2 regions of the Bradyrhizobium sp. CCBAU 11361 genome follow, and region 2 is predicted to be linked to the other one. Evidence: riboswitches for the same ligand, from Rfam matches in the RefSeq annotation. Region 2 holds a riboswitch; the other holds the start of a gene.

Region 1 (15,215 bases), on a different contig from region 2:
AGCAGAAGCCCTGGCCGGAGCCGCGCAGCCGCGTCGGATAGAGCTCGGTCAGGAACGCGCCGATCCCTGAGAAATAGCCCGAGGCAAAGAAGCCCAGCGGGAAGCCGAGCACCCACAGGATCTCGTTGGTCAGCGGCAGCTGCGTGTAGAGCAGCACCACGGCCATGGCCCCGAGCGAGAAGATCAGGAACAGATTGCGCCTGCCGATGCGGTCCGCGAGCCATGCGCCGACGAGGTAGCCGATGAAAGAGCCGATGATCAGCGTCGAGAGATAGCCGGTCGAACCGACGATCGACAGGTGCCGCTCCTTGGTCAGGAACTGCGGCACCCAGAAGGTGACGGCGTAGTAGCCGCCCTGGCAACCCGTCGCCATCAGCGAGGCCAGGATCGTGGTCTTCAGGATCGGGCCGGAGAAAATTTCCCAGATCGCCGGGCGATCGCCGCTCGCGGCCTGCTTGGCCCGGGCTTCAGCCGCGATCTCGGGCTCGGTGACGGAGCGGCGGATGTAGAACACCAGCAGCGCCGGCAGCGCGCCGATCACGAACATCCAGCGCCATGCCGACTCGGCCGGCAAGACCGAGAACAGGATCGCCTGCGACAGCACGGCGAGACCCCAGCCGACCGCCCAGCCCGATTGCACCGAGCCGACGGCGCGCCCGCGATATTGCGGCCGGATCGCCTCGCCCATCAGCACGGCGCCCGCCGCCCACTCGCCGCCGAAGCCGAGGCCGAGCACGGCGCGTGCAATCAGGAGCTGGTCGAAATTCTGCACGACGGCGCAGACCAGCGAGAAGAACGAGAACCAGATGATGGTGATCTGGAGCGTCCTGACCCGTCCGATATGGTCGGAGAGGTAGCCGCCAAGCCAGCCGCCGATCGCAGAGGCCAGCAGCGTCACCGTGCCGGCGAGACCTGCCGAGGCCGCGTCGACCTTCCACAGCGCGATGATAGTGCCGATCACCAGCGGATAGATCATGAAGTCCATGCCGTCGAGCGCCCAGCCCGCCGCGCAGGCCCAGAACGTCCGGCGCTCCGGCGCGTTCATGTCGCGATAGAAGGCGAGAAGGCTGGTATCCTCGATCTCGGCGCGTTCGATGCGCTGGTTCGGATCGGCTGTGGTCATGTTGCGTTTCCCCGGCAGTTTCTGAAGCTGCGCGGTGGTAGCACGCGTGGCAGCGGGCGCAAGCCGGCGCCAGCTTCGGTGCCATGCGGCGGACGAGTTACTGGCCCGCTGCTTCCGCGCCGCGCGTGCGCGGATCAGGTGCGCCGAGGGGGCCGCTCGGTGTCACCGCGATCGAATTGGCGGAGGTCTGTCCCATCGGCTCAACGATGACATGGTCCATCGCCTTCAGCGCGAGCAGGACATCCTCCGGAAAACCGCGCTCGATGCGCACCTCGTCCGGCAGCCATTGATGGTGCAACCGCGGTGCGGCAACGGCGGCGGCCACGTCCATTTTGTAATCGAGCACATTCACGATCACCTGGAGCACGGTGGAGATGATCCGGCTGCCGCCGGGCGAGCCCGTCACCAGCATAGGCTTGCCGTCCTTCAGCACGATGGTCGGCGACATCGAGGAGAGCGGCCGCTTGCCGGGACCTGGCAAATTGGCCTCGAAGCCGACGAGGCCATAGGCGTTGGAGGCGCCGACCGCCGCAGTGAAATCGTCGAGCTCGTTGTTGAGCAGCACGCCGGTGCCATCAGCGACGAGACCGACGCCATAGCTGAAGTTCAGCGTGTATGTGTTGCTGACGGCGTTGCCGCGGCCGTCCACGACGGAGAAATGCGTGGTGTTGCTGCCCTCGCGGGGTGAGGTGGCGGCAGACACGAGCTCCTTCGACGGCGTGGCGCGATCGGCGGAGATGCCGGCGCGCAGCTTGGCGGCGTAGTCCTTTGCGGTCAGCGTTTCGGTCGGTGCGTTGACGAAGGCGGGATCGCCGAGATAGCGCGCGCGGTCCGCATAGGCGCGCCTCATGGCCTCGATCAGGAGATGCAGCGACGCCGGCGAGCCCTGCTTCAGCTCCGCGAGCTGAAAGCCTTCGAGGATGTTGAGCGTCTCCACCAGCACCACGCCACCGGAGGAAGGTAGCGGCATCGACACGATGTCGTAGCCGCGATAGGTGCCGCGCACGGGCGCGCGGAGGATTGGCTGATAGGCCTTCAGGTCGGCAGCCGTCATGATGCCCCCGGCGTCGGACAGGGCCTTGGCGAGCTTTTCCGCAACCGGGCCCTCATAGAAGCCGCGCGGACCCTGCGCGGCGACGGTCGAGAGCGTCTCGGCGAGATCACTCTGTATCAGTCGATCCCCTTCACCGAGTGAGGTGCCATCAGGCCGCGAAAAAATCCTGGCCGAAGAAGGCCAGCGCACGAGGCGCCGGTGCCAACCTGGCAGGCTATCGGCGATATCGTCGCTGACGATGAATCCGTCGCGGGCGATCGCGATCGCGGGCTCGAGCAATTGCGCCAGCGTGAACTGGCCCGAGCCGTATTTCTCCAGCGCCAGCGCGAGGCCCGCGACAGTGCCGGGCACGCCGATGCCGAGTGCGGAATCGCGCGACTTCGCGGTGTCGGGCTTGCCGTCGGGACCGAGGAAGATCTGCGGCGTGGTCGCTGCCGGCGCGGTCTCGCGATAGTCGATCGCGATGTCTTCGTTGCGCTCAGCGGAATGGATCACCATGAAGCCGCCGCCGCCGATATTGCCGGCGCGTGGATAGGTCACGGCCATCGCAAAGCCGGTCGCGACCGCGGCATCGACGGCATTGCCGCCGCGTCGCAGGATATCGGCGCCGACCTGCGCCGATATCTTTTCCTGCGCCACCACCATGCCGTGCTCGGCTGCAACGGCATGCACAGTGTCGAGCGCGGGCGGGACATAGGCGCGCCGCGCATCCTGCGCGGTCGCAGACGCCACTCCAAGCGCCAGAGCGGCAAGGAAGGCCAAAAATGTCCGCCGTGTCGAAAATGACGACATAATCAAATTTCCGCGGGGTCCTCGGGACGGTTCACACGTGCCGCTGCAATGCTATACGGTTGCCCCAAGACAGGCAAAACTGTTCGTGATGAGGACTGCGTGATGACGACGATCGCCTCGGATGCGCGCATGGCCAGCGCCCAGCGGACCTATCCGCCGCGCGCCGCCGTCGTCAGCTGGATCTTTTTCGACTGGGCCGCGCAGCCCTATTTTACGCTGATCACGACCTTCGTGTTCGCGCCTTATTTCGCCACCAGCATTGCGCCAGATCCTGCCACCGGCCAATCGTTGTGGGGCTTTGCGATGGCGGCTGCGGGCCTCGCCATCGCGCTGATGTCGCCGGTGCTGGGTGCGATCGCAGATGCCTCGGGCCGCAGGAAGCCATGGATCGCGGGGTTCGGGGCGCTGCTGGTGCTGGCGTCCTGCACGCTGTGGATCGGCAAGCCCGGCGATCCCTCGGTCATTCCGCCCCTCCTCACCGCGGTCGCGCTCGCCAGCGTCGGCGCGGAATTCGCCACCGTCTTCAACAACGCTATGATGCCGACCCTGGTGCCGCCGGAGCGGATCGGCCGGCTCTCCGGCACCGGCTGGGCCACGGGTTACATCGGCGGCATCGTCAGCCTGATCATCGTGCTCGGCTTGCTCGCGGCGAATCCCGAGACCGGACGCACGCTGCTCGGTCTCACGCCGCTGTTCGGGCTTGATCCCGCCAGTCATCGGGGAGATCGCGCCGCCGGACCGCTGACCGGGTTGTGGTTCATCATCTTCGTGACGCCGATGTTCCTGTTCACGCCGGACTATCCGGCGAAGCGCCCGGTGCGCGAAGCGCTGCGCGAAGGCCTGTCGGAGCTGAAGCAATCGATCAGGAGTTTGCCGCAGCAGAAATCGCTCGCAGCGTTCCTGCTCGCCAACATGATCTACACCGACGGCCTGGTGTCGCTGTTCGCCTTCGGCGGCATCTATGCCGCGGGCACCTTCGGCTGGCACACGATCCAGATCGGCACTTTCGGCATCATGCTCGCGATTGCCGGCGCCCTCGGCGCGTGGCTTGGCGGCAAGCTCGACGATCGACTCGGGCCGAAGCGCGTCATTGCCGGCAGCCTGCTGATCCTGCTGCTGTCGGTGGCGGCGATCCTTCTGGTCGACAAGGACAGCGTGCTGTTCGTCAAGGTCGCAGCCCCCCAGCCCGGCGCGCCCCTGTTCTCGAGCGCCGCGGAGCGCGCCTATCTCGTGCTGGGCTGCCTGATCGGCGCTGCCGGCGGACCACTTCAGGCCGCCTCGCGCACGCTCCTGATCCGCCTCGCACCCAAGGATCGCATCGCCCAGTATTTCGGCCTGTTCGCGCTGACCGGGAAAGTGACGTCCTTCATCGGCCCGCTGCTGATCGGCGTGATCACCGCGGCGACGGCGAGCCAGAAGGGCGGCATGGCCGTGCTGGTCGTGTTCTTCGTCGCGGGACTGGGGCTGTTGATGCGGGTGCGGGAGTAGCTTCGTAGCCCGGATAGAGCGAAGCGCAATCGCCACACATCCGATGTCGTCCCGGCGCAGGCCGGGACCCATACCGCGTGATCTATCGTTGGCGCGACGCGGCTAGTACCGCGGACCAAACTACTCCCTGTGGGTATGGGTCCCGGCCCCCGTGCGCAATTGCGCACTAGGCCGGGACGACCCGTTGAGAGCTTAGTGCACCAAAAGCTCAGTGCCTGAAGTGCCGCGTGCCCGTGAACACCATGGCGATGCCGTGCTCGTCGGCGGCCTTGATCACCTCGTCGTCGCGCATCGAGCCGCCGGGCTGCACCACGGCGGTGGCGCCGGCTTCGATGCAGGCGAGCATGCCGTCGGCGAACGGGAAGAACGCATCCGATGCCACCACCGAGCCTTTGGTGAGCGGCTCGGCGAGCTTCAGCTCAGCCGCCGCATCCAGCGCCTTGCGCGCCGCGATGCGGGCTGAATCGACCCGGCTCATCTGGCCCGCGCCGATGCCGACGGTGGCGAGATCCTTGGCGTAGATGATGGTGTTGGACTTGACGTGCTTGGCGACGCGGAACGCAAACTTGAGGTCGCGCATCTCGGCTTCATCAGGCGCACGCTTGGTTACGACCTTGAAGGTCATGTCGTCGACCACGGCGTTGTCGCGGCTCTGCACCAGAAGGCCGCCGGCCACCGTCTTGGCGGTGAGGCCGGGCGCGCGCGGATCGGGCAGGCTGCCGGCGAGCAGCAGGCGCAAATTCTTGCGCGCGCCGATGATGGCGATCGCCTCCTCGCTGGCGTCGGGCGCGATGATCACCTCGGTGAAGATCTTCGTGATCTCGCGCGCGGTGTCGGCGTCGAGCGCGCGGTTCATCGCGATGATGCCGCCGAACGCCGAGGTGGAGTCGCAGGCCAGCGCCTTGCGATAGGCGCTGACGAGGTCGGAGCCCTCAGCGACGCCGCAGGGATTGGCGTGCTTGACGATGACGCAGGCCGCGGTGCGCTTGGCGTCGAACTCGCCGATGCATTCATAGGCCGCGTCGGTGTCGTTGATGTTGTTGTAGGAGAGCTCCTTGCCCTGGAGCTGCCGCGCCGTCGAGACGCCCGGGCGCTTGTCGGGGGTCGCATAGAACGCTGCGGTCTGGTGCGGGTTCTCGCCATAGCGCAGCGACTGGATCAGCCTGCCGCCGAAGGCGCGGAAATCGGGCGCGTCGATCTCGAGCTGCCGGTTGAACCAGTTCGAGATCGCAGCATCGTAGGCCGCGGTGCGCGCATAGGCCTTCGCGGCAAGCCGCCGGCGCAGTTTCAGCGTGGTCGCACCGTTGTTGGCGGCGAGCTCGTCGAGCACCGCCTTGTAGTCCTCGGCTTCGACCACCACGGCGACGTCGTCATGGTTCTTGGCGGCGGCGCGGATCATCGCGGGACCGCCGATGTCGATGTTCTCGATGCAATCCTCGAAGCCCGCGCCTTTGTCCACGGTCGCCTCGAACGGATAGAGATTGACGACGAGGAGATCGATCGGCGCGATGCCGTGCGCCTTCATCGCGTCTGCATGGTCCTTGTTGTCGCGGATCGCGAGCAGGCCGCCATGCACCTTCGGATGCAGCGTCTTGACGCGGCCGTCCATCATTTCAGGGAAGCCGGTCAGCTCGGAGACGTCCTTCACCTTGAGGCCGGCCGCTGCGATCGCCTTTGCGGTGCCGCCGGTCGAAACCAGTTCGACGTCGTGCGCGGCAAGCGCCTTGGCGAATCCGATCAGGCCGGTCTTGTCGGACACGGAAAGCAGGGCACGGGTGACGCGGCGGGGGTGGTCAGTCATGAGCAAGATCCTCTGTCTTAAGGAGTGTCTATGCCCAGGCGCGCGGCGTCTTAAGTCCCGCGCTTCCCGATGGTGCTCCATCCAAGGTCGCCAGTCGCGCGAGCGAGCGCTCGATAGCAGCTTTCGGCCATTTTCACAACGATGAGATGGGGCCGAATCGTGCGCTTCTACAGCGGAAGTTCCGGCTCGCGCCGGGCGTTGCGGCGGGCATTGGTGACCGCGGGCGAAGCGGTGGAGCGGACAAAACTCCAGCGGATCGAGGGCGCCTGGCGGGCATCCTGCCGGATCACGATCTGCGCGGTGCGGCGGGGGCCGTCATTGCCGGCCAGGAACACGCTGTCCTCGAGATCGACCTTGTCGTCGAGCGCCTCGAAGGTCCAGACGTCGCGGTTCGGCAGCACCAGCATGACGCCGCGGGCATCCGACAGCCGGCTCGCCTTCACCGCCGAATGCAGATGGAAGCGGACCGCGAAATCGGCATCGGCGCCCTTGAAACGTCCGCCTTGCGGCGGCGACAGCGTATCCTCGCCGTCGATGCGCGCCCCGTCATTGGCGATCATCAGGACGCGGCGATGGATCGCGCCGAATTTGGCGAGATAGCCGTCATGCGACGTCGTGAGCAGCGTGCCGTTCTGCACGATTTCGCGATAGCTCTCGACCTCGACGGGGCCGCTGGTGACAGGCGCACCATGCAACAGCCGCTTCATCGCCGACATCTCCACGAACTGGCATGAGGAGGTGTCGTGATAGGTCAGCGTCGAATGCGCCGCCGTGCCGCGCGCGAACGGCCGCCAATTGTCACGTCCCGTGGTCGGCATGCCGCAATTGGTGACGATGCGGCTGATGCCGGAGGACAATTCGAACGACAGGCAGCCGGCATGGGCGTCGTGGCTGACGCCGGCCGGCGGCGGCGGGCCGGTGTCGATGATCAGCGTGGTCTGGCCGGCATCGAGGCGCTGGAAGCCGGTATGCGGCATGTTCGACATCGGCGCGCCGTGGGTGTCGTCATAGGCGAGCAGCGTCGCGAGCAGGTCCGAGGGCGTTGCGCTCATGCCGTTGAACAGCGCGAAATTGCCGTCGCCGTGCCGGAAGAAGCGCAGCATCGGCATCATGCGGTCGATCGCGTTGAGCAGCGCCGGCGGCGGCGCGATGTTGCGCGCGGCGAAGGTCTGCCGCAGCGGCAAGAGGTCGATCAGGAGTTCGATCAGCGCGCCCGGATTGCGGGAGATGTGTCCGCCGTCGGGCAGGATCTGCCGCTGCAACTCGTCCGAAAGTTTTTTCGAGGCGCTGCGGATGTGTCGCGCCTGGTTGGCGAGGCAGAGCGTCGTGTAGCAAAGCGCGATCAGCACCTGGAGCTTCGGCACCCCGTCCGGGATGTTGACCATGGTGTAGCGCAGGAAGCGGATCTCGCGGGCCAGCGCGCGCAGATAGCGGCGGTAGAATTTGTTGTCGGTGTCGTTGAGCACCAGGGGCGCCTGCGACAACAGCGAGATCACGCGCCGCGCCAGCACGTCGGCGCGCCGCGCGACGGGGCGGCGCTTGTTGGCGGGGTTGGCGATCCAGTCCTCGACCAGCGCGCGCGCATTGGCGCGCGTCAGCGCGGTGTCGGCGGCGCGCAGATGACGCAGCCAGCCGAAGCCGAGCAGCGCAACCTCCCAATCCTCCGACGGCGGCTCGAGATCGAAGATCGAACGGCCTTGGCAATTGACGATCTTGCCGGCGAAGACGAAACGGCCGGCATAGATCTCGGCGGCGCGGGTGGCGTCCGCTGTGCGCAGATCGTGCGGCGCGATGATCAGGCGGTCGGTGCGGCCGGGCCAGACCCGCGACAGCGCAACGGAACCGCCGCTCGCGCGCGCGAGCATGTTCCGCGCGAAGCGGTTCATCACCAGCGTCGAGATACGTCTGCGTTGAGCGACCGACACGCCTTGCCTTGAAGGGGGAGAGGAGGATTCCGACGAATCCTTATTAATCCCAAAATCGGCCGTCTGACACCACCTTGAACGGCGGGAATCAACGTCGAGTTTGTAAAAACCAGTGCAAAATCAGGATTTAACGAGCCGGGCGGCGAAGAATCCGTCGAGCCCGCCGAGCTTGGGATCGGCGTTCGGCAGATGGCTGGGCAGGGTGCGCAGGTCACCCTCGGCGGTGATGATCTCGGACAGCCCCGAGACCTCTGATGCCTCGATCGGGAGGCGGCGAAGAGCAGGCTCGGCGGCCAGCAGCGCGGCGATGGCGTGCTCGCCCTCCTCGGGTTCCAGCGAACAGGTGCAGTAGACCAGCGTCCCACCCGGCTTGAGCAGCGCGACCGATTTTCGCAGCAGCCGCTGCTGGAGCGCGGTCAGGGCGGCGATGTCGGACTCCTGTCGCAGCCAGGCCACGTCGGGATGACGGCGGATCGTGCCGGTCGAGGTGCAGGGCGCGTCGATCAGGATACCGTCAAAACCTTCGGCAGGGCCGGCCCATTCCGCGGCGTCAGCGACGACGGTCTCGGCCTGGAGCGACAGCCGCGCCAGATTCTCGCGCAGCCGTGCCACCCGGGCAGGCGAGCGGTCGACCGCCGTGACATGCGCGCCCGCGTGCGCCAGTTGCGCGGTCTTGCCGCCGGGGGCGGCGCAGAGATCGGCAATGGACTTGCCCTTGATGTCGCCGAACAGCCGGGCCGGCAACGCGGCGGCGGCATCCTGCACCCACCATTGTCCTTCGGCGAAGCCGGGCAGCATGGTCACCGAGCCATGCAGCAGCATCCGCACCGTCCCCGTCGGCAGAGTCTCGCCATGCAGGCGGCTCGCCCATTGTTCGGTGTCCGACTTCACGGTCAGATCGAGCGACGGCTCATGGCCGAGTGCCAGTGCCATGTTCCTTGCGGTCGCCTCGCTATAATGTGCGCTCCAGCGCGCCAGCAGCCATGGCGGCAGGTCCAACGATTGCGTGGCAACTTCCTCGACCAGCGCCTGGCCCTCGCGCGCACAGCGGCGCAGCACGGCGTTGACGAGGCCGGCGTAGCGCGCAGCGCGCCGGTCGGATTGCACGAGGCGGACGGAGAGATCGACGGCGGCATGATCGGGCACGTCCATCCAGAGGATCTGGGCGGCGCCGATCAGCAGCGCGCTCTGCGCGCGCGGTGCGTCGGAGGGAATGCCCTTGTCGAGCAGGCGGGACAGCACATGGCCGAGCGTGCCGAGCCGGCGCAGCACGGTCGCGACCAGGCGGCGCATCAGCGCGCGGTCGCGGTCGGCCAGCGTCTTCAGTCCGGGATGGGCGCCGCCGCCGTCGAGCTGGTCGTCAAGCGTGCGGTGCTTGTGCAGGACTCCGTCGACGATGTCGGCGGCAATCCGCCGCGCCGCAAGACCAGGCACTTCGGATGGTGGGGCGAAACGTTGAGATGGCATGCGGAAGTAAGGTTCTGAGCAAGCGGCAGTTCCGCCGATATGGGCGCATGCCTTGAGAAAGCGATATCTGGCACGCGAATATGCCAAATGTAAGAATGGCCTCTCGCGTTTACAGCCCGCCGTGACCATTTCAGCAATGCGTTATTGGGCGTCGCACGCCGCGTGATCCTGCGCTAGGAACCTCGACGATGAGTGACCAGCCCTCCGTTTCCGATCGCAAGCAGCTCACGCCGGCCGCCCAGCGTGCGCTGGCCGAAGCCGAAGCGCGCCGGCAGGCGGCTGCCCACGCCGAGGGGGCGCCGAAGGAATTGCAGGGACCGAAGGGCCCTGAGCCCACCCGCTACGGCGATTGGGAGCGCAAGGGTATCGCCTCGGACTTTTGAGGCTGTCTTTTTAGGCTGCCTTTTTAGGTTGTCTTGCCGGATCGCCCGACTCAGCCCTAGCGTGCACGGATGCCGCGTTTCGATCCCAGCCATCCATACCGGCCCTCATACAGTGGCTCGCCGTTCGGCCGTCACTTTTCGGGGCTGTTGCCGTGGATGTTCGTGGTCGGGATCGTGGTGGCCGTCGTGCTTACGTTCCGGCACGGGATGAACTGGCCCTTCCCGCATGCGACCGACGGTCAATCGCGAGATGCCGAGATCATTTTGCAGCAGGCCAATCCGGACATCCGTCAGCCGGTCGACGTCATTCGCACGATCGACGGTGATACCTTTCTCGCTCGCGTGCATCAGCGCGATGGACGCGTTCTCGTCGCGCGCGTTCGCCTGCGCGGTATCGACGCGCCCGAGATGAAGGCGTCCTGCCGGGAGGAACTGGACAAGGCCGAAGCCGCCACGGACGCGCTACGCAATCTGCTCGGCCAGGGCGGCGTCACGATCACCAATCTCGGCCCCGACAAGTATGGGCGTGTTCTCGCCGACGTCGCGACCAAACGCACTGCCAACGTCTCGGCCGTGCTGCTCGCGGGTGGCTATGCGCGCAGTTACAATGGCGGCCATCGCGACGGCTGGTGCGGGCGCAGCTGGCGCTTCTGGTAACAAAAAAGCCGCGTCGAATGACGCGGCTTTCGCTGTCTTGTCCTGATCCTTCGATCAGCGCGTCACGACCACCGTCGTGCCGACGGAGACGCGGCTGTAGAGATCGGTGATGTCGTCGTTGAGCATGCGGATGCAGCCATAGGAGACGAAGCCGCCGACCGAGCCCGGCACGTTGGTGCCGTGGATCGCATATTCGCCGCCGGCGAGCGTCATCGCCGCAACGCCCATCGGGTTGCGCGGCGAGCCGCCGGGAATGACGTCGGGAAGCTGCGGCTTGTCGCGCTTCACCTCGGCGGGCGGCGACCAAGCCGGATTGCGATATTTGCCGTCGATACGGGTCGTGCCGGCCCACTGCTTGCCGGACTTGCCGACGCCGACCGGATAGCGCACGGCGTGGCCGTTATCGAGAATGAGATAGAGCCGCCGCTCGTTGGTCTTGACCACGATGGTGCCCGGCGAATAGTCGGCCAGGTGCGCCCCCACCATTTCCGGCCGCGCCTCCGCCGCCGTTGAGATCAAGATCCCCGCCCCGATGGTGGCCGCCAACGCCACCGCAATCCTCATCGACATCGATGCTCGCCTTCCGTTGCCCCGAACGGGTCGTCCAAATCTACGCAAACCCGGCAATTGCCCGCTCGCCCACACAGTATTAACCGCGCCCGTTAACCGGATGGTTTCCACGCGCGGCCGCCGAGGGCCAGCCGGCACGGGAACAAAGGAAATGTTCGAAATAAAGTAAATGACCTGAAAACAACACTTGGCGGGAAAGATACGGCCATGCCGGCACGCGCCCTGACAAGAGCGTTAGGGTGTGAACGGCTGTTGTTTCGGGGGCGTGGATACAACCCGGAAGTGGCGTCGTGTCCCGGACGCGGCGCGGCACAAAGTGACGCGACGCAGAGCCGGGACACGGCAAGCGGCATGGGCCCCGGCTCTGCGTCGCATCGCTACTGGACGATGCTTCGCATCGCCTGGGAAGCGCTACGCCGCGTCCGGGGCACTCAAGCGAACTTTACGCCGACTTGTTACGCCGACTTCTTGTTCTGCCGGTTCTTGACGAGGTCGTCGACCACGGCGGGATCGGCCAGGGTCGACGTGTCGCCCAGGCTGCCCGGCTCGTCCTCGGCGATCTTGCGCAGGATGCGGCGCATGATCTTGCCGGAGCGGGTCTTGGGCAGGCCCGGCGCGAACTGGATCTGGTCGGGCGAGGCGATCGGGCCGATCTCCTTGCGCACCCAGGTCACGAGCTCCTTGCGCAGATCGTCGGTCGGCTGGACGCCGGCCATCAGGGTGACATAGGCGTAGATGCCCTGGCCCTTGATGTCGTGCGGGAAGCCGACCACGGCCGCTTCCGAGACCTTCTCGTGCGCCACCAGTGCGCTCTCGACTTCCGCGGTGCCCATGCGGTGGCCGGAGACGTTGATGACGTCGTCGACGCGGCCGGTGATCCAGTAATAGCCGTCGGCATCGCGCCGACAGCCGTCGCCGGTGAAGTACTTGCCCTTGTAGGTCGAGAAATAGGTCTGCTCGAACCGGGCGTGGTCGCCATAGACCGTGCGCATCATGCCCGGCCATGACCGGGTGAGACAGAGATTGCCGGTAGTCTCGCCTTCCAGAACCTTGCCGTCGGCATCGACGATTTCAGGCACCACGCCGAAGAAGGGCTGCGTCGCCGAGCCCGGCTTCAGCTTGGTTGCGCCCGGCAGCGGCGTGATCAGGATGCCGCCGGTCTCGGTCTGCCACCAGGTATCGACGATCGGGCAGCGGTCGTCGCCGACGACGCGGTGATACCACTCCCACGCCTCCGGATTGATGGGCTCGCCGACCGAGCCGAGCAGGCGGAGCGAAGCGCGCGAGGTCTTCTTCACCGGCTCGTCACCGCTCTGCATGAGGGCGCGGATGGCCGTCGGCGCGGTGTAGAAGATGTTGACCTTGTGCTTGTCGATGACGTTCCAGAAGCGCGAATTATCCGGATAATTCGGCACGCCCTCGAACATCAGCGTGGTCGCACCATTGGCCAGCGGACCGTAGAGAATGTAGCTGTGGCCGGTGACCCAGCCGACGTCGGCGGTGCACCAGTAGATGTCGCCGTCGTGATAGTCGAAGACGTATTGATGCGTCATCGCGGCATAGACGAGATAGCCGGCCGAGGTGTGCAGTACGCCCTTGGGCTGGCCGGTCGAGCCTGAGGTATAGAGGATGAACAGCGGATCCTCGGCGTGCATGTGCTCGGCCGGGCACTCGGTCGTCACCATCTTGGCCGCGTCGTGGTACCAGAGGTCGCGCGACGGATTCATCTCGACACTGCCACCGGTGCGCTTGACGACGACGACCCAGTCGACGCCATCGGCTTTAGTGAGCGCGGCGTCGACATTGGCCTTCAGCGGCACCTTCTTGCCGCCGCGCAGGCCTTCGTCGGCGGTGATGATCACCTTGGATTGGCAGTCGTTGATACGCTGGGCGAGGCTGTCGGGCGAGAAGCCCGCGAACACCACGGAGTGGATCGCGCCGATCCGCGCGCAGGCCAGCATCGCATAGGCCGCTTCCGGAATCATCGGCAGGTAGATGGTGACGCGATCGCCCTTCTTGACGTTGCGGGTGCGCAGGATGTTGGCCATCCGGCAGACCTCGTCGTGCAGCTCCTTGTAGGTGATGTGTTTGGACTGCGAGGGGTCGTCGCCTTCCCAGATGATTGCGGTCTGGTTGGCGCGCTTGTGCAGATGCCGGTCGATGCAGTTATGGGCGACGTTGAGGACGCCGTCCTCGAACCATTTGATCGAGATGTTGCCCGGTGCGAACGAGACGTTCTCGATTTTCGTCGGCGCCTTCATCCAGTCGAGGCGCTTGGCCTGTTCGGCCCAGAAACCGTTCGGGTCCGAGATCGAGCGGGCGTACATTTCCTTGTACTTGGCCTGGTCGACCCAGGCGCGCTTCGCCCACTCCGCCGGGACGTCGTAAATCTTCTCGGACATTGTTTCCCTCCAGATGCGGCAAGCCGAACACAAGCGACCGGCGAGCCGACTTGATCGTTAAACCGATTATGCGTCGGGCTAACCGGACCCGACAAGGTGCACAAGCTGGACCTTCGGCGAGCGGCCGGCCATGCGGAGGATCAAGGTGCGCAGGCCGGCTGTCGCAAATCTGAAACAGGCCGGACGGCGCCTTTTGGCCCTTTACCCAGATCTCCGGAACAGGCCCGCGCAGAGCCCCATGCGCCCTTTGGAGGTATTTAGGAACCGCCTCTCACTGATTCGGGACTCGCAATACGGTTCGGAACACCCTAAATGGCCAACCCGGGTCCAAAGAGACCCCCAGGAACAAACATCAGAACAGCGGCATTGACCGGTAACAGGCAGGGCTAAGGCGTAACACTATGATGGATCAGCAGAATCTCGGGACGATGCGGCCCGCTTCCGCCGATCCTTCCGCTATTGCGCTGGCCAAAGCCCTCGGACAATGGCCGAAACCGGCCGCATCAGCGCGTCTCAGCCCGAAAAAGGTCTTCGACGCGGCGCCCGCGGCGACGGTCGAGGCGCTCGCCAGGGAGCTGGGCCTGCGACTCGGCGACCAGAACGAGCTGACCATCCGCCGCATCAGGCGCGGCAAAGGCTATTCCTTCGTCCGCCCCAACGGCGCGCATATCCGCGACGCCCGCACCATCCGCCGGCTCCACGCCATGGCGGTGCCGCCGGCCTATCGCGAGGTGCGCTACTCGGCCGACCCGAGCACGCATCTCCAGGCCGTGGGACGCGATGCCGCGGGCCGGCTGCAATATCGCTATCATGCCGACTGGGAGAAGGTCCGCGAGCACCGCAAGGCGCATCGCCTGGAGAAGCTCGTCGGCGCGCTGCCAAAGATCCGGCGCAAGGTCTCGGCGTTCCTGTCGGGCGACGAGCCGACGCGCGAGTTCGCGCTCTCCGCGGTGATCGAATTGATCGCGCGCACCGCGATCCGTCCCGGCAACGAATCCTATGCCCGCCTCAACGGCACCCGCGGCGCGACCACGCTGCTGAAGTCGAACGTGACGCTGGAAGACGATTGCTTCGTGCTGACCTTCAAGGCGAAGGGCGGCAAGGCAGTGCGCAAGGAATGCGACGCGGCCAAGCTGGTGCGCGCCATCGGCATCCTGCGCGGCGTTCCCGGCAAGCGCATGTTCCAGTATCGCGATGCCTACGGCATCGTGCGCGCGGTCAACACCACGCAGGTGAACGCGTTCTTGCGCGAGATCGCCGGCATCAAGATTTCGCTGAAGGATTTTCGCACGCTGATGGCCTCAGCCGTCGTGGTGGAATCGCTGTCGCGGATCACGCCGGCGACCAGCCAGCGCGGCCGCAAGAAGCAGGTGCTGGACGCGATCCGTGCCGCGGCCGACAAGCTCTCCAACACGCCGGCGATCTGCCGCAAGAGCTATGTCCACGACACCATCGTCACCGCCTTCGAGGATGGCATCCTCGAGCGCTTCGCCGCGACCATGAAGGGCCAGCGCTCGCAGGCGAGGCGTGAGCAGCTTTTGGCGCAGGTGGTC
Region 2 (15,215 bases):
GTGTGCGCAGGGCTTCCACGGCCTCGGAGGCCAGCAGGCGATCGCCTGACGTTGCGACCATCACGGGATCGAGCACCACATGGCGCGGCTTCCAGCGCGCCAGCGCGGCCGCGATCGCATCGATGCTGGCGACCTGGGCCACCATGCCGATCTTCACCGCGCCGACGTCGAGATCGGAGAACACCGCATCGATCTGCGCAGTGACGAAATCAGCCGGCACTGCGTGAATGCCGGTGACGCCGCGCGTGTTCTGCGCCGTCAGCGCCGTGATCGCGGAGGCGCCGTAGACGCCGAGCGCCGCGAAGGTCTTCAGATCCGCCTGGATGCCGGCGCCGCCGCTCGAATCGGAGCCGGCTATGGTGAGCGCCACGGGCGTCGTCATCGCCGGATACAGTCGTTTGAGAGGAACACCGCCATGGCCTGTCCTAGCGCGACCATGGAACGCCAGCAAGCGGGACCGGCCGCGGCAGCGGTGATTTGCGGCACCGCCGATCCGGGCCCAGGCGAGTCAGGCGGAGCCGGTCCCGCGCAGCATTGTCGCCCCGAATCAGGCACATGCTGCAATATACGGCCGACACGGCCTCGGCCCTTGGCCTCCACCATCGATGAGTGAGACCTTGGGCGGCAGAGCCGTCCAACGGCACCAATGCTGCGGGCCGACCCGACCTGCAAGCCTTTCGGGGTGGAACCATGTGGGCCTTCTTCGAACGTCTCCTCGACTCCTCGATGTTCTCGCCACACGGGATCTGCCTGCTCTGGGAGCCCGAACTGATCTGGCTGCACGTCGTCTCGGACGCCTGCATCGCTGCAGCCTATTTCTCGATCCCGTTTGCACTCGCGATCCTCGTCACCAAGCGGCGCGACCTCAAGTTCGGGTGGCTCTACTGGGCGTTCGCGGTCTTCATCATGGCGTGCGGCCTGACGCATCTGCTGTCGATCTACACGCTCTGGGTCCCGGTCTACGGCATCGAGGGCATGGTCAAGGCGGCGACGGCCATTGCGTCGGTCTTCACGGCCGGTGCGCTCTGGCCGCTGCTGCCGAAAATCCTGACGATCCCCTCGGCGTTCGAGTTCCGGCAGGTCCAGGCCGCGCTCGAGGAGGAGGAGACCAAGAGCCGGGATGCGGCCCAGCTGCTCGGACAGGTCCGTGAAGCCCAGCGCGCGCTGCGCGAGAGCATGACGCGCCTCACCGCCGTGGTCGAGACCGCGGTCGACGGCGTCATCCTGTTCGACGCGCAAGCCCACATTCTGCTGTTCAATCCCGCCTGCGAACGGTTGTTCGGCTATCGCGCCGACGAGGTCATGAACCGCGACATCGGCATGCTGATGTCCAGCGAGGCGAGGCCCTCATCCGCGGGTCGTGCGCGGCGCTTCGCAACCGGGGAAGCCGGCGGCCTGCGCAAGGACGGATCGACCTTTCCGATGAATCTGTCGGTGGGCCAGGCGTGGCAGGACGGCGAGCTGATCTACGTCGGAATCGTCCACGACCTGACCAACCGCAAGCTGACCGAGCAGCAGCTTCAGCAGGCGCAGAAGATGGAGACGGTCGGCCAGCTCTCCGGCGGCATCGCCCACGACTTCAACAATCTGCTCACCGTCATCATCGGCAACGCGGAATTTCTCAGTGACCAGCTCAAGGCCCGTCCCGACCTCAGGCGTTTCGCCGACGATATCTGCCTGTCGGGCGAGCGGGGCGCGGAGCTGACGCAGCGGCTGCTCGCGTTCAGCCGCCGCCAATTGCTGCAACCGCGCGCGATCGAGTGCCGCGACCTCCTCGAGTCCATGCACAAGCTGCTCAAGCGGACCTTGCGCGAAAACATCGAGATCAGGACGGCGTTCGGCGCCGGCTCCATCATGGCCTTCGCCGACCGCGCCCAGCTCGAATCCGCAGTCCTCAATCTCGCGCTCAACGCGCAGGACGCCATGCCGGCCGGCGGGCATCTCACCCTGAGCACCGAGCTCGCCGCGATCGACGACGACTATCGCGCGCTTCACCCGGAAGTGGCCTCCGGCAGCTACGCCCTGATCTCCGTCACCGATGACGGCGAAGGCATGACGCCTGACGTCATCGAGCATGCTTTCGAGCCGTTCTTCACCACCAAGGAAGTCGGCAAGGGCTCGGGCCTCGGCCTCAGCATGGTCTATGGCTTCGCCAAGCAATCCGACGGCCATGCCGCGATCTATAGCGAGCAGGGCCTGGGGACGACGGTCCGGCTCTACCTGCCGCGCGCCGGCGCCGGACAATCGGTGGCCGACGTGCAGGAGAGCGAGGAGGCGGCGCCGCGAGGCTACGAGACGATCCTGATCGCGGAAGACGATCCGTTCGTGCGCTCCTCGGCCATCCGCAGGGTGGAATCTCTTGGATATCGCGTGATTGCGGCCGTCAACGGCAAGGAGGCCCTGCAGCGACTGCGCACCGATCCCGGCATCGACATGCTGTTCACCGATATCGTGATGCCGGGAGGCATGAGCGGCTGGGAGCTCGCCGATCAGGCCCGGCTCATTCGCCCCGGTCTCCCGGTCCTGTTCACCTCGGGCTACGCGCTGGAGACCCTGGTCGAGCAGGGCCGAGCGCGCACGCAATCTCTGACCAAGCCCTATCGCAAGATCGAGCTTGCGCAGCGGCTCCGGGATGCATTCGCCGCAACGGCCCTGACCTCGTAGGGCAGGACCGGCGTCCGCGCGCGAGGCGGTCTCTCCCGGGCGCCCAGCAAGTTCGCTTGCCAAGCCCGGCCGGTTTTGGCCTATTAGCCGTCAGATATGCCTTCGGAGTGACTGCAATGGTTCCTTTTTTCGTCCAGATCAAATGCAAGCTCGGCCAGTCCTACACGGTCGCCAATGCGCTCGCCGAAGCCGAGATCGCCTCCGAGATCTACTCCACCGCCGGCCAATACGATCTGCTGGTGAAATTCTACGTCGACAAGGACACCGACATCGGCCACTTCGTCAACGAGAAGGTGCAGGTGCTGCCCGGCATCCAGGACACGCTCACCATCATCACCTTCAAGGCGTTCGGCACGGGCTAGCGCGACAAAGGATGCTGGCGCGATCCCTGCGTGCCAATCGGGGGAAGGACCGGCCCTACGCGCCACCCTCCTTGCGCTTCGGGCGCGGCGGACCGTCCACCGGCGGCAGCGACTTGACGTAGTCCGCCATCGCCGCGATGTCCTCCTCCGACAATTGCGAGGTGTTCTTGATCACACGCGTCATCGCCCCGCCGACGCTGTCGCCCTCGGGCAATTCGCCCGTCTTCAGGAGGTTGGCGATATCCTTCGCGCTCCATTCGCCGATGCCCTTTTGCGTGATGTTCGGCACCCACCCCTCGCCTTCCGGATTGGGCCCGCCGGCGAAGCGCTGCGCGGTGATGATGCCGCCGAGCAGATTGCGCGGGCCATGACACTCCGCGCAATGGCCGAAGCCGTTGACGAGATAGGCGCCGCGATTCCATTGCGGTGACTTCGCGCCGTCGGCGACGATCGGCTTGCCGTCCATGAACAGCAATTTCCAGATGCCGACATTGCGGCGGATGTTGAAGGGGAACGGCAGGTCGTGGTCACGCACCTTGCCGGACACCGGCGGCAGCGTCTTCAGGTAGGCGAAGAGATCGCGAACGTCGTCGACCTTCGCCAGATGGTAGGACGTGTAGGGAAAGGCCGGGAAATAGTGCTTGCCATCGGGCGACACGCCGCGCATCACGGCGCTGACGAAGTCGGCCTCGCTCCAGCGCCCGATGCCGTCGGCGGGATCGGGGGAAATGTTGGGTGCATAGAACGTGCCGAATGGCGAGCCGAGCGCCAGGCCCCCGCCCAGCCGCAATCGGTCTGGCTGGTTGGGCACGGCATGGCAGGATGAGCAGCCGCCGACGTTGAATATCTCCTGCCCGTTGGCAAGATCCGGCGCGCGGGACGGCAACGGCACGGCCGATGCAGCCGGCGCGGTCAGCCACCAATAGACGCCGAAGCCCGCAACGGCGGCCATCAGCATGACAAGAATTGTTCGTCGCGGCATCGAGGTATCCCATGGAGATCAGGCGAACTTACGGATTCGGCGGTGGCTGCTCCAGCCACGAATAATTTAGATGGTTTGAGCCCGATCCGGGAATAAACTCGGACGCGCACTGTTTGCAGGTTCATAGCAATCAGGCGTCAACAGGGAGAGACCCATGAACAGAGCACTTTTTGCCACGCTGGCACTCGGAGCTGCCGTCGCGTTCGCCGCCCCGGCCAGCGCGGAGAAACTGAAGGCGACGCTGGATGGCAAGTCCGAAGTGCCCGCCACCACCACCAGCGGCACCGGAACGGCCGACCTGGACTATGACGCCGCGAGCAAGAAGCTCTCCTGGAAGGTGACCTATTCGGGCCTCTCCGGCCCCGCCACCGCCGCTCATTTCCACGGGCCGGCCGAGGCCGGCAAGAACGCCGGCGTCGCGGTCGCGATCCCGAATGCGGCGTCGAGCCCGGTCGAGGGCTCTGCAACCCTGACCGATGCGCAGGCCGCCGATCTGCTGGCCGGCAAGCTCTACGTCAACATTCACACTGCGGCCAACCCGGGCGGCGAGATCCGCGGTCAGGTGACGAAGTAAGCTTTAGCGGCGGCTTCGTCGGCGAAGGCCGGGTGCTGGAGAGGGCGCCCGGCCGTTTCGATTCACGAGAAGCATTTGAAATCAGTCGCCCGGAGCTTAAGCCGCACTCAGCGCCTGCGCGAGGTCGGCGATCAAATCCGACGGATTCTCGATGCCGATCGACAACCGGATCGTGGAATCGAGAACGCCGATTTTCTGGCGGATATCGGCGGGAACACCGGAATGGGTCATCGTCGCAGGCAGGCTGGCAAGCGACTCCGTGCCACCGAGGCTCACCGCGAGCTTGAGGATTTGCAGCGCGTTGAGGAATTTGACCGCGGCTTCCTTGCCGCCGACGATGTCGAACGAGAACGTGGAGCCCGCCCCCAGGCACTGCCTTGCGAACACGCGTCCGGCCGGCGAGGCCTCTTCATGGTGACCGAGATAGTGGACTTTCGCCACCTTGTCGTGATCGCGCAGGTAATCCGCGACGAGCCGCGCATTCGCATCGGCTTTTTCCATCCGCAGGCTCAGCGTCTCGAGCGAGCGGTTGATCATCCAGCAGGAATGCGGATCGAGCTGGGTGCCGATGGCGCCGCGCAGCGCCTTGATGCCCTTCATGATCGCCTTCGAACCGAGCGCGGCGCCCGCGATCAGATCTGAATGACCGCCGACATATTTGGTCAGCGAGTACAGCGAAAGGTCGGCGCCGTGCTCGATCGGCCGCTGAAACACCGGCCCGAGCAGCGTGTTGTCGCAGGCGATGATCGGCGTGTGTCCCTGGGCCTTTCCGATCGCGTCGGCGATGCGGCGGATCATCGCGACGTCGACCAGGCCGTTGGTCGGGTTGGCCGGGGTCTCGATCAGGATCATCGAAACGCGGCCCTTGCGCATCGCCTCCTCCGAGGCCTGCTTGACCGCCGTCTCGTCGATGCCGTCGGCAAAGCCGACGGCGCCGATCGACAGGCGCGCAAGCGTGTTCGTGAGCAGGGTTTCCGTCCCGCCATAGAGCGGCTGGGAGTGCAGGATGACGTCGCCGGGGCGGACGAAGGCGAGGATCGTGGTCGCGATGGCCGCCATGCCGGAGGAGAACAGCGCGCAGCTCTCGGTGCGCTCATAGACCGCGAGCCTGTCCTCGACGATTTCGCTGTTGGGGTGGTTGAAGCGCGAATAGACCAGGCCCGCGCCCATGCCTTCCGGCGGCTCGCGCCGGCCGGCGACGAAATCGAAGAAGTCCTGCCCGTCCTCGGCCGTCCTGAACACGAAGGTCGAGGTCAGGAACACCGGCGGCTTGATGGCGCCTTCCGACAGCTGCGGATCGTAGCCATAGGTCAGCATCAGCGTTTCCGGATGCAGCATATGGTTGCCGATGTGGGTCTTCGACGGAAAGGGTTTTACCATGGCCAGTCTCGCTGTTGACTAGGATCCGCGCCGCGCGTTGGAACTCCAAACATCGTGAGGCAATCGGGAGCGAGATGCGCCGGCATCCAGCAGGTCGAATCAACGCCGCGGCGGCTCGACCGAAGATAACCACTCTGACAACGATCCGTCAGGCCTTCGGAACAGAATTTGCTCCGGACACTACGCCTGGAACGGGAAAAGCCCGGCACATCTCGACGCACTCCGACCTGAGGCGCGCGACGACCTCATCGTTTCCGTTCGCCTGCAGAGCCGCCGCAATGAACTCGCCGATACGACGCATTTCGGGTTCTCCCATGCCACGCGTGGTCGCCGCCGGTGTCCCGAGGCGAATACCGCTCGGCCTGAGCGGCGGGCGCGGATCGTCCGGAATCACTTGCTTGTTTGTGGTGATGGCGATGGCATCAAGCACATCCTCGGCTGCCCGCCCGTCCAGTCCGACGGACGCGACCGTATCGACGACCATCATGTGATTGTCCGTCCCGTCCGTGACCAGCTTCATCCCGCGCTCCATCAGCGCGCCGGCAAGAACCTTCGCGTTGCGCAAGACCTGCCGCGCGTAGACCTGGAAATCCGAGGTTGCCGCCTTCTTGAGCGTGACGGCAATCCCGGCCACGACGTTCATGTGAGGTCCGCCCTGCAGACCGGGAAATACGGAAGCATCGATCCGACCGGCGTTTTCTTTCCGGCACAGGATGATCCCGCCACGGGGGCCGCGCAGTGTCTTGTGGGATGTCGTCGTCATGACGTCGAAGCCGGCATCAAGCGGATTGCGCATGACATTCGCGGCAACCAATCCGCCATAGTGGCTCACGTCAGCCATCGTGAGCGCGCCAACTTCGTCGGCAATACTCTTGAATGCCGCATAGTCCAGGTCGCGCGGATAGGAGCTGTAACCGCACAACACCATCTTCGGACGCGCTTTACGCGCAATCGCGCGCAATTCGTTGAAATCTATCGCGCCGTTTGACGGGGCCGTCTTGTAGCGAATGAAGTTGAACAAGCGCCCCATGTGGGACACCGGCGCGCCGTGGGTGAGATGACCGCCGTGGGACAGGTCCATGGCGAGAATGGTGTCGCCGGGCTCCAACAGGCCGAGATAGACGGCCTGATTCATCGGTGATCCGGAAAGAGGCTGAACGTTGGCGTGCCCGGCACGAAAAAGCGAGCAGGCCCGCTCGCGTGCGAGGTTCTCGATCTTGTCCGTATACTGCTGGCCGCCGTAGTATCTGCGTCCCGGATATCCCTCGGAATATTTATTGGTGAAGACCGATCCGAGCAGTTCAAGCACCTCCGGGTAGGTGTAATTCTCGGACGGAATCAGTTCGACGCCGTCCTGTTGGCGGCGCTCTTCTCCCGCAAGGGCGGCGGCGATCTCTTGATCGTTGATGGACAGTTCGTTGCGAAACGACGGCATGCTCGGGCTCCTCAACACGCTGTTTTTCCAGCAGATTGGTTGCCCAGGCGATCGGCGTCGAAACCCTTCGCGCTTCACCGTGGTCGATTCCACGTTAGCTCGCCAGTCGCGCGATAGGACGAATGAGCACGGAGACTCTTCGTAAAGTACAACTTAGCCGACCTGCGGACCTGCCGCAACTACCAGTTCCCGCAGGCCGTGCTGGTTGAGGCAACGTTCCGAGCCGCATGAGCGAAGCGACATGCGGGGCCACCTTCCCCGGATATCGCTGCGCTCATCCGGGCTGCGAGGTCGAGCGTGTAAAAAGTGAGGTGGCTACTTCAACTTCAGGCGATACGTCTCGTGGCAGTCGGAGCAACGATCGTTGATTGCGGTATAGGCGGCCTTGAGGCTCGCGACGTCGGTAATCTTGCCCTTGACCTGCGCGATCGCCTTCTGCACCGGCGGGATCTTGGAGTCGAAGTCGGCCTTGTTCTTCCAAACCTTCGGCGACGCTCCATAGGTCGCGTTCACCACGTCCTGCTTTGGATTGACTTCGAAGGTCTTGGCGATTTTGGCGACGTCGGTCTCAAGATTGGTGATCGCCTCGTCGACAGCCTTCTGGTCGTAGGGGATGTCACCCTTGGTCATCTTCAGGATGACCGTGTAGAGGCTCTTGGCCTGCGAGCGCATCAGATTGTCCTGTTGAACCGCGACCTCCTGCTGCGCCATCACGGCACCCGCGCCCAATAGCAGGGTCGTCGCGACAATCATCGTCCGTTTCATTGTTGGTTTCTCCGACTCGCAGATGCCTTGGGATTGGACCCTCCACCCGCTTCACGGGAGTCGCGGTCCATCCATGGATAGAACCCCGCGCGGGGCGTTTATTCCCGCGCGGGAGGATTGTGGCTTACAGGCTGTGACGGCGACGGTGCTCGCTGATCGCGATCCACACCCGCTCCGGGGTTGCCGGCATGTCGATGTGGTCGATCTTGTACTCGCGCCAGAGCCCGTCGACGATGGCGTTGACGACGGCCGGACAGGAGCCGATCGCGCCGGCCTCGCCCGCCCCCTTCACGCCCATTGGATTGGTCTTGCAGGGGACGTTGGCGGTCTCGAACACGAAGTCCGGACCGTCCGCCGCCCGCGGCAGCGCGTAGTCCATGAAGGTCGCGGTGATCAGCTGGCCGTCGCCCGCGCCGTAGACCACCTGCTCCATCAAGGCCTGGCCGATGCCCTGCATGGCGCCGCCATGGACCTGCCCCGCCAGCAGCAGCGGGTTGAGCGTCTTGCCGAAATCGTCGACGATCACGTAGTTGACGATCTTGATGATGCCGGTCGCCGGATCGATCTCGACTTCCGCCACATGCGTGCCGTTGGGATAAGTGCCGTCGGCGCTGGCGAAGGTCGCGCTGCCGTTGAGCTTCGACGGATCGGCGCCGGGGCGCTTGGCGAGGTCGGCGAAGGAGATCGAGCGGTCGGTGCCGGCGATCCGGATCACGCCATCGGTGATCTCGAGGTCGCCCGCGCTCGCTTCCAGCGCCTGCGCTGCGAACTCCTTCAGCTTCTTGCCCAGATCGCCCGCAGCGCGCTCCACGCAGACGCCGCCCGTGGGTATCGAGGCCGAACCGCCGGTGCCGAGGCCCGTGGCGATCTCGTCGGTATCGCCTTGACGGATGTGGACGCGCTCCGGCGCCACGCCGAACTGCTCGGCGACGATCTGTGCATAGGCGGTCTGGTGGCCCTGCCCGCTCGACTGCGTGCCGATCAGGACGGTGACGTCGCCATTGGGATCGAGGCGGACGTTGGCCGTCTCCTCACCCATCACGCCGCAAATCTCGACATAGCTCGCAAGGCCAATGCCACGGATCAGGCCGCTCTTCTTGGCCGCCTTGGCGCGCTTGGGAAATTCCTTCCACTCGGCGATCTCCATCGCGCGCTTCAGATGCGCGGCGAAGTCGCCGGAATCATAGACCTTGCCCGTCGCGGTCTTGTACGGCAACGCCTTCGGCTGAATGAAATTCTTGCGGCGGATGGCGTCCGGCGTCATGTCGAGCTTTCGTGCGCAGGCATCGACCAGACGCTCGATGACATAGGCTGCCTCGGGCCGGCCCGCACCACGATAGGCATCGACCGGGACGCTGTGGGTGAAGATGGTGCGCACCCGGCAGTGGAAGGCCTGGATGTCGTAGAGGCCCGGCAGCATGCCGGCGCCGCCATGCGGAATGTAGGGCCCGAAGGTCGACAGATAGGCGCCCATGTCGCCCATCAGGTCGCAATCCATCGCGAGGAATTTGCCGTCTTCAGTCAGCGCCATCTTCGCGGTGGTGACGTTATCGCGGCCCTGCGCGTCGCCCATGAAATGCTCGGAGCGGTCGGCCGCCCATTTCACCGCCTTCTTCAGCTGCCGCGCCGCAACCGCCATCAGGGCGTATTCGCGATACGGAAACAGCTTCGTACCAAAACCGCCGCCGACGTCGGGGCAGATCACCCGCATCTTCTCGGTCGGGATGTTCAGCACGTTCTGGCAGAGGATGTCGCGCAGGCGGTGGCTGCCCTGGCTGCCGACCGTCAGCGTCAGATGGTCGCGCTTGGCGTCGTATTCGCAGACCGCCGCGCGCGTTTCCATGAAGCTTGCGACCACGCGCGGATTGACGATGGCGATCTCGGCGACCGCATGCGCCTTGGCAAAGGCGGCTTCGGTCGCGGCCTTGTCGCCGATCGAGACGTCGAACAGCACGTTGCCGGGCTTGTCCGGCCAGACCTGCGGCGCGCCCTTCTTCACGGCATTGACGACGCCGGTCACTGATGGCAGCGGGCTCCATTTGACCTCGATCGCCTCGATCGCGTCGCGGGCCTGGTCGATGGTCTCGGCGACCACGAAGGCGATGGAATCGCCGACATGGCGCACTTCATCCTTCGCGAGGATCGGGTAAGGCGGGCCGGTGAAGGGATCGGTCTCGAGATTGAACAGGCACGGCAGATTGCCAAGATCCTTGACGTCGTCGGCGGTCAGGATCAGCGCGACGCCGGGCAGCGTACGGGCACGGCTCGCATCGATGGTGTATTTGGCATGCGCATGCGGCGAGCGCAGCATCAAGCAGCGGAGCGCAGCCTGCGGCGCGTAATCGTCAGTATAGCGGCCCTTGCCGCGGATGAGCGCGTCATCCTCCTTGCGCAGCACACTTTGGCCAACGCCGAACTTGATGGGAGCCGCCATTTTCTTATCCCGTCCTCATGGTTGTTTTGCGGGCATATTGCCGTGGAAAGAGTGGCAAGGCAAACGGGTTTAGCTAGGCGGATTGATCGCAGGCCGGGAAAAGCACCGCTCACACGCATAGCGAAGTTGCACCGAAAGGACGGAGTTCGCTCGTTTCCCGCGGAGGTCGCTGATCCTGCGCCCTCCTCGACACCCTCGGAAACCTCCTCGGAGGCCCCGCCACGCCATCATCGGGCCCCTCATTTTTCGATCAGACGGAGCTGGGGCGACCTGGCGGCGCAACGCGTTTCTTGAGAACCATCAAATTTGCCTGGCGGCAGACTGTTACGCGTTGTGCGTGCGGGCGCGAAACCACCCTCGTTCCGAAGCTCGTCCGCCTCTGGAGGAGAAGGTGTTCAGATTTCGTTCAAAGGTCGGCATGGCTTCGAACCTTCCGGATTGGCTCGATCTAGCGCGCGGGCTCGCAGCCGTCGAGGTCCTGATTTTTCATTCCTATCAACTCCTCTTCGAAGAACAGCTTCCCGGCGCAACCAATGACGGCCCCATCGTTCTCGTCTACTCTGTAATATGGGCCTTGAGCGGGCACGGCGTTGCGGCCGTCATCGTCTTCTTTGTGCTCAGCGGCTATTTGGTCGGCGGGCCGGCATTGGTGCGCGCGAAAAATGGCGAATTGAACGCCATAGATTACTTCTCCGCGAGAGCGTCGCGCCTTTATGTCGTGCTGCTTCCGGCGCTTGCGGTCTCCCTGTTGTTTTATCTGCTGGCCACGCAGTCGGACAAATGGCAGCCATTTGTTGCTTCCCACCAATATCTCCTTGCCGCGTCGGGACTGTTCTCGTCCAGCGTCAGTCCAGCCGCAGCCTTGTGCAACGGGCTGTTTCTTCAGACCATTGCCTGTTCGACTTACGCTGGCAATCTGGCGTTGTGGAGCCTGTCCAACGAATTCTGGTATTACGTCCTGATTTTCGCGTTGGTATCAGTTGGCAAGCGCCCAGCCTGGATTTTGGCGATCGTCGCGATCCTTGCGCTTTTCGTCGTGGCGGAGCGCGCTGATGTGCGCGGCTATCACACTGGACTGAAGTTCGCCTTCTATTTTCTGATCTGGTGTGTCGGCGCCCTCGTTTACGCCGTCGTGTTACCGCTGCGGATGTGGTTGCTCGGCCTTCTGATCTCACTGGCCGGGATTTATATCCTTCAGGCCAAAAGTCTCTTGCCCGGCTGGGCCGCGTATCATCTGACGGTCAGCATGCTCACCGCCGCGGCTATCCTGGGCATCGAGTTTACGAGACTATCGCTGCCTTCATCTTTGTATTTTGCGCGCGATATCGCCAAGTGGAGTTTCTCGCTCTACGCGATTCATTATCCCATCCTGGTCTTCCTCAATGTCAGCATTGCCGCCGAAAAACGCGAGTTTACAATCGGGTCGCTTGCTCTCGATGTGCTGTTCATCCTGTGCGGCCTGCTGGCCGCGTTCATCTTCTATCTCCTGTTCGAGCGACACACGGATGCTGTCAGGGCGCGGCTCCGGACCGTCATAGGAAAACGCCCGTCGAAGCCGCGGATGGAAAAATCCCTGGCTCCGTGACTCGACGGCCCACAGCATTATTCGCAGTTCGATAATGGCCCGCGGCATGCGTCGTCATGATCGTCACCTGTAATGGTGCGGGATCGCATAGGCCGAGCTTTATGATCGCTTACATCACCCCTCGGCTCCATAGGGCCGTGGCGCGATCCCTCAGCGTATCGATGGCGCGTTCAGGCGTGATGTAGTCGATCTCGCCACGCGTCAAGCCGATATCCATCAGCTCCCTGTCACTCAGGTCCTGCAATGTGACCCGTGGGCGCTGCTGCCGCTCCTGAAACGCATGCCAATATCGCCTGAGCAGGCCGAGGACGCTTCGCGTCGATGCGGCTGCTGGTCCGGCAGCATCGCCGTCCGACAAAGCGTCGTCCAGCGCTGCGGCAGACGCCTTGAGACGTGCTGCCAACGCATGGTCGATCGCGTCCTTGGCTTGCGCGATGGAGAGGTTGAGGCCGCGTCCTGCGGCATCGCCCTCAATTTCGGATGATATGCTCGTCAATTGTGGTGGCATCGGATGCTCCTGCTGTTGTGCCGGCAGGGAGCGTGGCCAAACAAAAGGCCCCGTCCGATGCCGGCGGGGCCTGGTGGAAAAGATGTCGTCGTCGAATTACTAGCGCGCGACTCCTTCCACGGCCCAGCCGAAGCGGGTCATGTGCGAGAAGTTGACGTTGCGCGTGCATTTAATCATGGGCGGCTCATACCATGGCAATCTTGCAAAATCAAGGGATGTGCGGCGGTCGGCTGCATCCTGGAGGCGAGTCCCTTGCTCCGGCCAATTCGTCCTTCGTAAAGCGGATGCGACCAATCCCGTGAAGTTCGCCGCAACCGCCTGCCCCAAGGAAGGATGGCGGCTCATCATCATCCTTGCTCGATCCGGATCATCGCGATCCAAACCGATTTTTGGCAGCGTCGCTGACTGGCGTGTAAAGACTCACGAGCGTTCCTTCCGGATCCCGAAACTGGGCCGTGCAATTTCCCCAGGGCATCATCTTCGGCTCATGCACCACCTCCACGTGATGCTTCAGCCTCGCAAATTCAGCTTCCACATCATCGACCTGGAATTCGACGATCGCGGTACGGTTGAGGGCAGGCTCCGCGCTCCCTTCCTTGAATAGCGCCACCGTCTCGACGCCACCAAGGGCGAGCGTTGCCGAAGGAGTGACGATTTCAGCGAATACCGGCGCCAGCCACTCGGCCGTTTTGCCGGTCACCTTCTCATAAAATTCGACGAGCGCCTTGATGTCTGCAGCAATCAGGCGCGTTGAAGCAAATCTCACAGTGTCGTCTCCTGTAGGTCTCCTGCCGCCCCGCGCGACGCCTGACCCGTAACGCCGTGCTGCTGACAGCATGGTGTCAGCAGCAATCCAGCATGCCGGCACTTTGCCGCGCAGCGTCACGCCACCAGGTTTACGGGTACATTCGCCTAACCGCGCACCAGCGACACCAGCCAGCTGCGGCCGAACAGGATGAGGATCGCGAGCGCGTAGACGATCGTGCCGCCGACGGCGAGCAGGGCCAGCGTCGCTTCGTCCCGGAAGGCATGCACGGAGGCAAGAGCGGCCGGGCTGAAGCGCGCAATCAGCCAGAACGCGGCGGCGAGGATCAATCCGGTCAGCAGGAACTTCGCGAGCGACATCAGCCAGGCGCGGTCCAAAACGAGAAAACCCCGCCGTACCGCGAAGAACAGCACCAGCAAGAGATTGGTCCAGACGCCGACGGCGGTCGCCAGCGCGAGGCCGATCTGGGCCAGCGATCCCATCAAGGCGAGTTTCAGGGCGACGTTGACGGCGATACCGGTCAGCGACGCGCGAACCGGCGTCGCGGTGTCCTTGCGGGCGTAGAAGGTCGCGACCGCGCTGCGGATCAGCACGAAGGGGATCAGGCCGATGGCATAGGCCGCGAGCGTCGCGCCGGCAGCGGCGGCATCGGCCTTCGAGAACGCGCCGCGGGCGAACAGCGCGCGCATGATCGCGTCGGGCACGGTGAGAAAGGCCGCGACGAACGGCACCGAGAACAGCAGCGTGAAATCGAAGGCGCGGCGCTGCGCCTTCATCGCGCCGTCATGGTCGCTCGCCGTGATCCGCCGCGACATCTCCGGCAGCAGCACCGTGCCGATGGCAATGCCGATGACGCCGATGGGCAATTGATTGAGGCGGTCGGCGTAATAGAGCGCCGACAGCGCGCCGGCGGGCAGGAAGGTCGCGATGATGGTGTCGGCAAACAGCGCGACCTGAGTGCCCATCGAGCCCAGCGTTGCAGGTCCGAGCGCTTTGAAAAAGCCGCGAACGTCTTCGTCGAGCTTGAGCGGCGCAAAGCGCGGCAGGCCGCCATGGCGGGCGAGATCGCCGGCCAGCAGGAAATACTGCAGGAAGCCGGAGATGAGGACACCCCAGGCCGCGGCATGGCCCGCGGTCGGAAACCAGACGGCAACTGCCAGCGTCATCATCATCGCGACGTTGAGGAAGATCGAGGCGGCCGCGGCACTGGCAAAGCGCTGCATCACGTTGAGCATGCCGCCATAGAGCGTCACCAGCGTGATCAGCAGCAGATAGGGAAAGGTGATCCGGGTCAGCTCGATCGCGAGCTTGCGCTGCTCGGCATCCTCGGAAAAGCCCGGCGCCAGAATGCTCATGGCCTGCGGCATGAACAGCCAGGCGACGATCAGCAGCACCACCTGCGAGGCCAGCAGCAGCGTGAAGATGCGGTCGGCGAACAGGTGTGCCGCCCCCTCCCCGCGCTCGCCATGGACATGCGCATAGGCCGGCACCCAGGCGGCGTTGAAGGCGCCCTCGGCAAAGATCGCACGGAAATGATTGGGCAGCCGCAGCGCCACGAAAAAGGCGTCGGCCACGGGGCCGGCGCCGAGGATCGCCGCGAGCATGATGTCGCGGGCAAATCCCGTCAGCCGCGAGAGCAGCGTGTATCCGCCGACTGTGAAGATACGTCCGAGCATGCGTCTCTTGTAGAGCCTAATCGGTCAATCGATAAGGCTCTTCAGCATGGCGAGATTAGGTCTAGGTGCAAGCTGCAGAAGGGT

Evidence for each region. A riboswitch is a leader RNA that binds a small molecule or an ion and turns the genes downstream of it on or off. The one in region 2 is predicted to bind ZMP and ZTP.
Region 1: linked by a shared signal. The riboswitch ahead of purH (bifunctional phosphoribosylaminoimidazolecarboxamide formyltransferase/IMP cyclohydrolase) and the one ahead of glyA (serine hydroxymethyltransferase) in region 2 are both predicted to bind ZMP and ZTP.

What each region holds. Positions count from the first base shown of each region.
Region 1 covers NZ_LBJZ01000189.1:110,466-125,680, forward strand. Annotated here, with positions in the region: gene XI08_RS29630 (MFS transporter) at 1-1,123, opposite strand, end outside; gene ggt (gamma-glutamyltransferase) at 1,221-2,969, opposite strand; gene XI08_RS29640 (MFS transporter) at 3,072-4,457, shown strand; gene purH (bifunctional phosphoribosylaminoimidazolecarboxamide formyltransferase/IMP cyclohydrolase) at 4,666-6,258, opposite strand; ZMP/ZTP riboswitch at 6,284-6,366, opposite strand; gene XI08_RS29650 (heparinase II/III family protein) at 6,426-8,144, opposite strand; gene XI08_RS29655 (RsmB/NOP family class I SAM-dependent RNA methyltransferase) at 8,304-9,650, opposite strand; gene XI08_RS29660 (DUF1674 domain-containing protein) at 9,839-10,033, shown strand; gene XI08_RS29665 (thermonuclease family protein) at 10,103-10,690, shown strand; gene XI08_RS29670 (L,D-transpeptidase) at 10,745-11,260, opposite strand; gene acs (acetate--CoA ligase) at 11,716-13,662, opposite strand; gene XI08_RS29680 (DNA topoisomerase IB) at 14,064-15,215, shown strand, end outside.
Region 2 covers NZ_LBJZ01000192.1:145,894-161,108, reverse strand. Annotated here, with positions in the region: gene thiD (bifunctional hydroxymethylpyrimidine kinase/phosphomethylpyrimidine kinase) at 1-382, opposite strand, end outside; gene XI08_RS32715 (PAS domain S-box protein) at 691-2,664, shown strand; gene XI08_RS32710 (Lrp/AsnC ligand binding domain-containing protein) at 2,781-3,026, shown strand; gene XI08_RS32705 (c-type cytochrome) at 3,082-4,008, opposite strand; gene XI08_RS32700 (CHRD domain-containing protein) at 4,163-4,582, shown strand; gene XI08_RS32695 (cystathionine gamma-synthase family protein) at 4,679-5,962, opposite strand; gene glyA (serine hydroxymethyltransferase) at 6,111-7,397, opposite strand; ZMP/ZTP riboswitch at 7,432-7,517, opposite strand; gene XI08_RS32685 (cytochrome c) at 7,713-8,162, opposite strand; gene XI08_RS32680 (xanthine dehydrogenase family protein molybdopterin-binding subunit) at 8,287-10,596, opposite strand; gene XI08_RS32675 (acyltransferase family protein) at 10,988-12,181, shown strand; gene XI08_RS32670 (DUF1127 domain-containing protein) at 12,291-12,689, opposite strand; gene XI08_RS32665 (VOC family protein) at 13,057-13,455, opposite strand; gene murJ (murein biosynthesis integral membrane protein MurJ) at 13,602-15,131, opposite strand.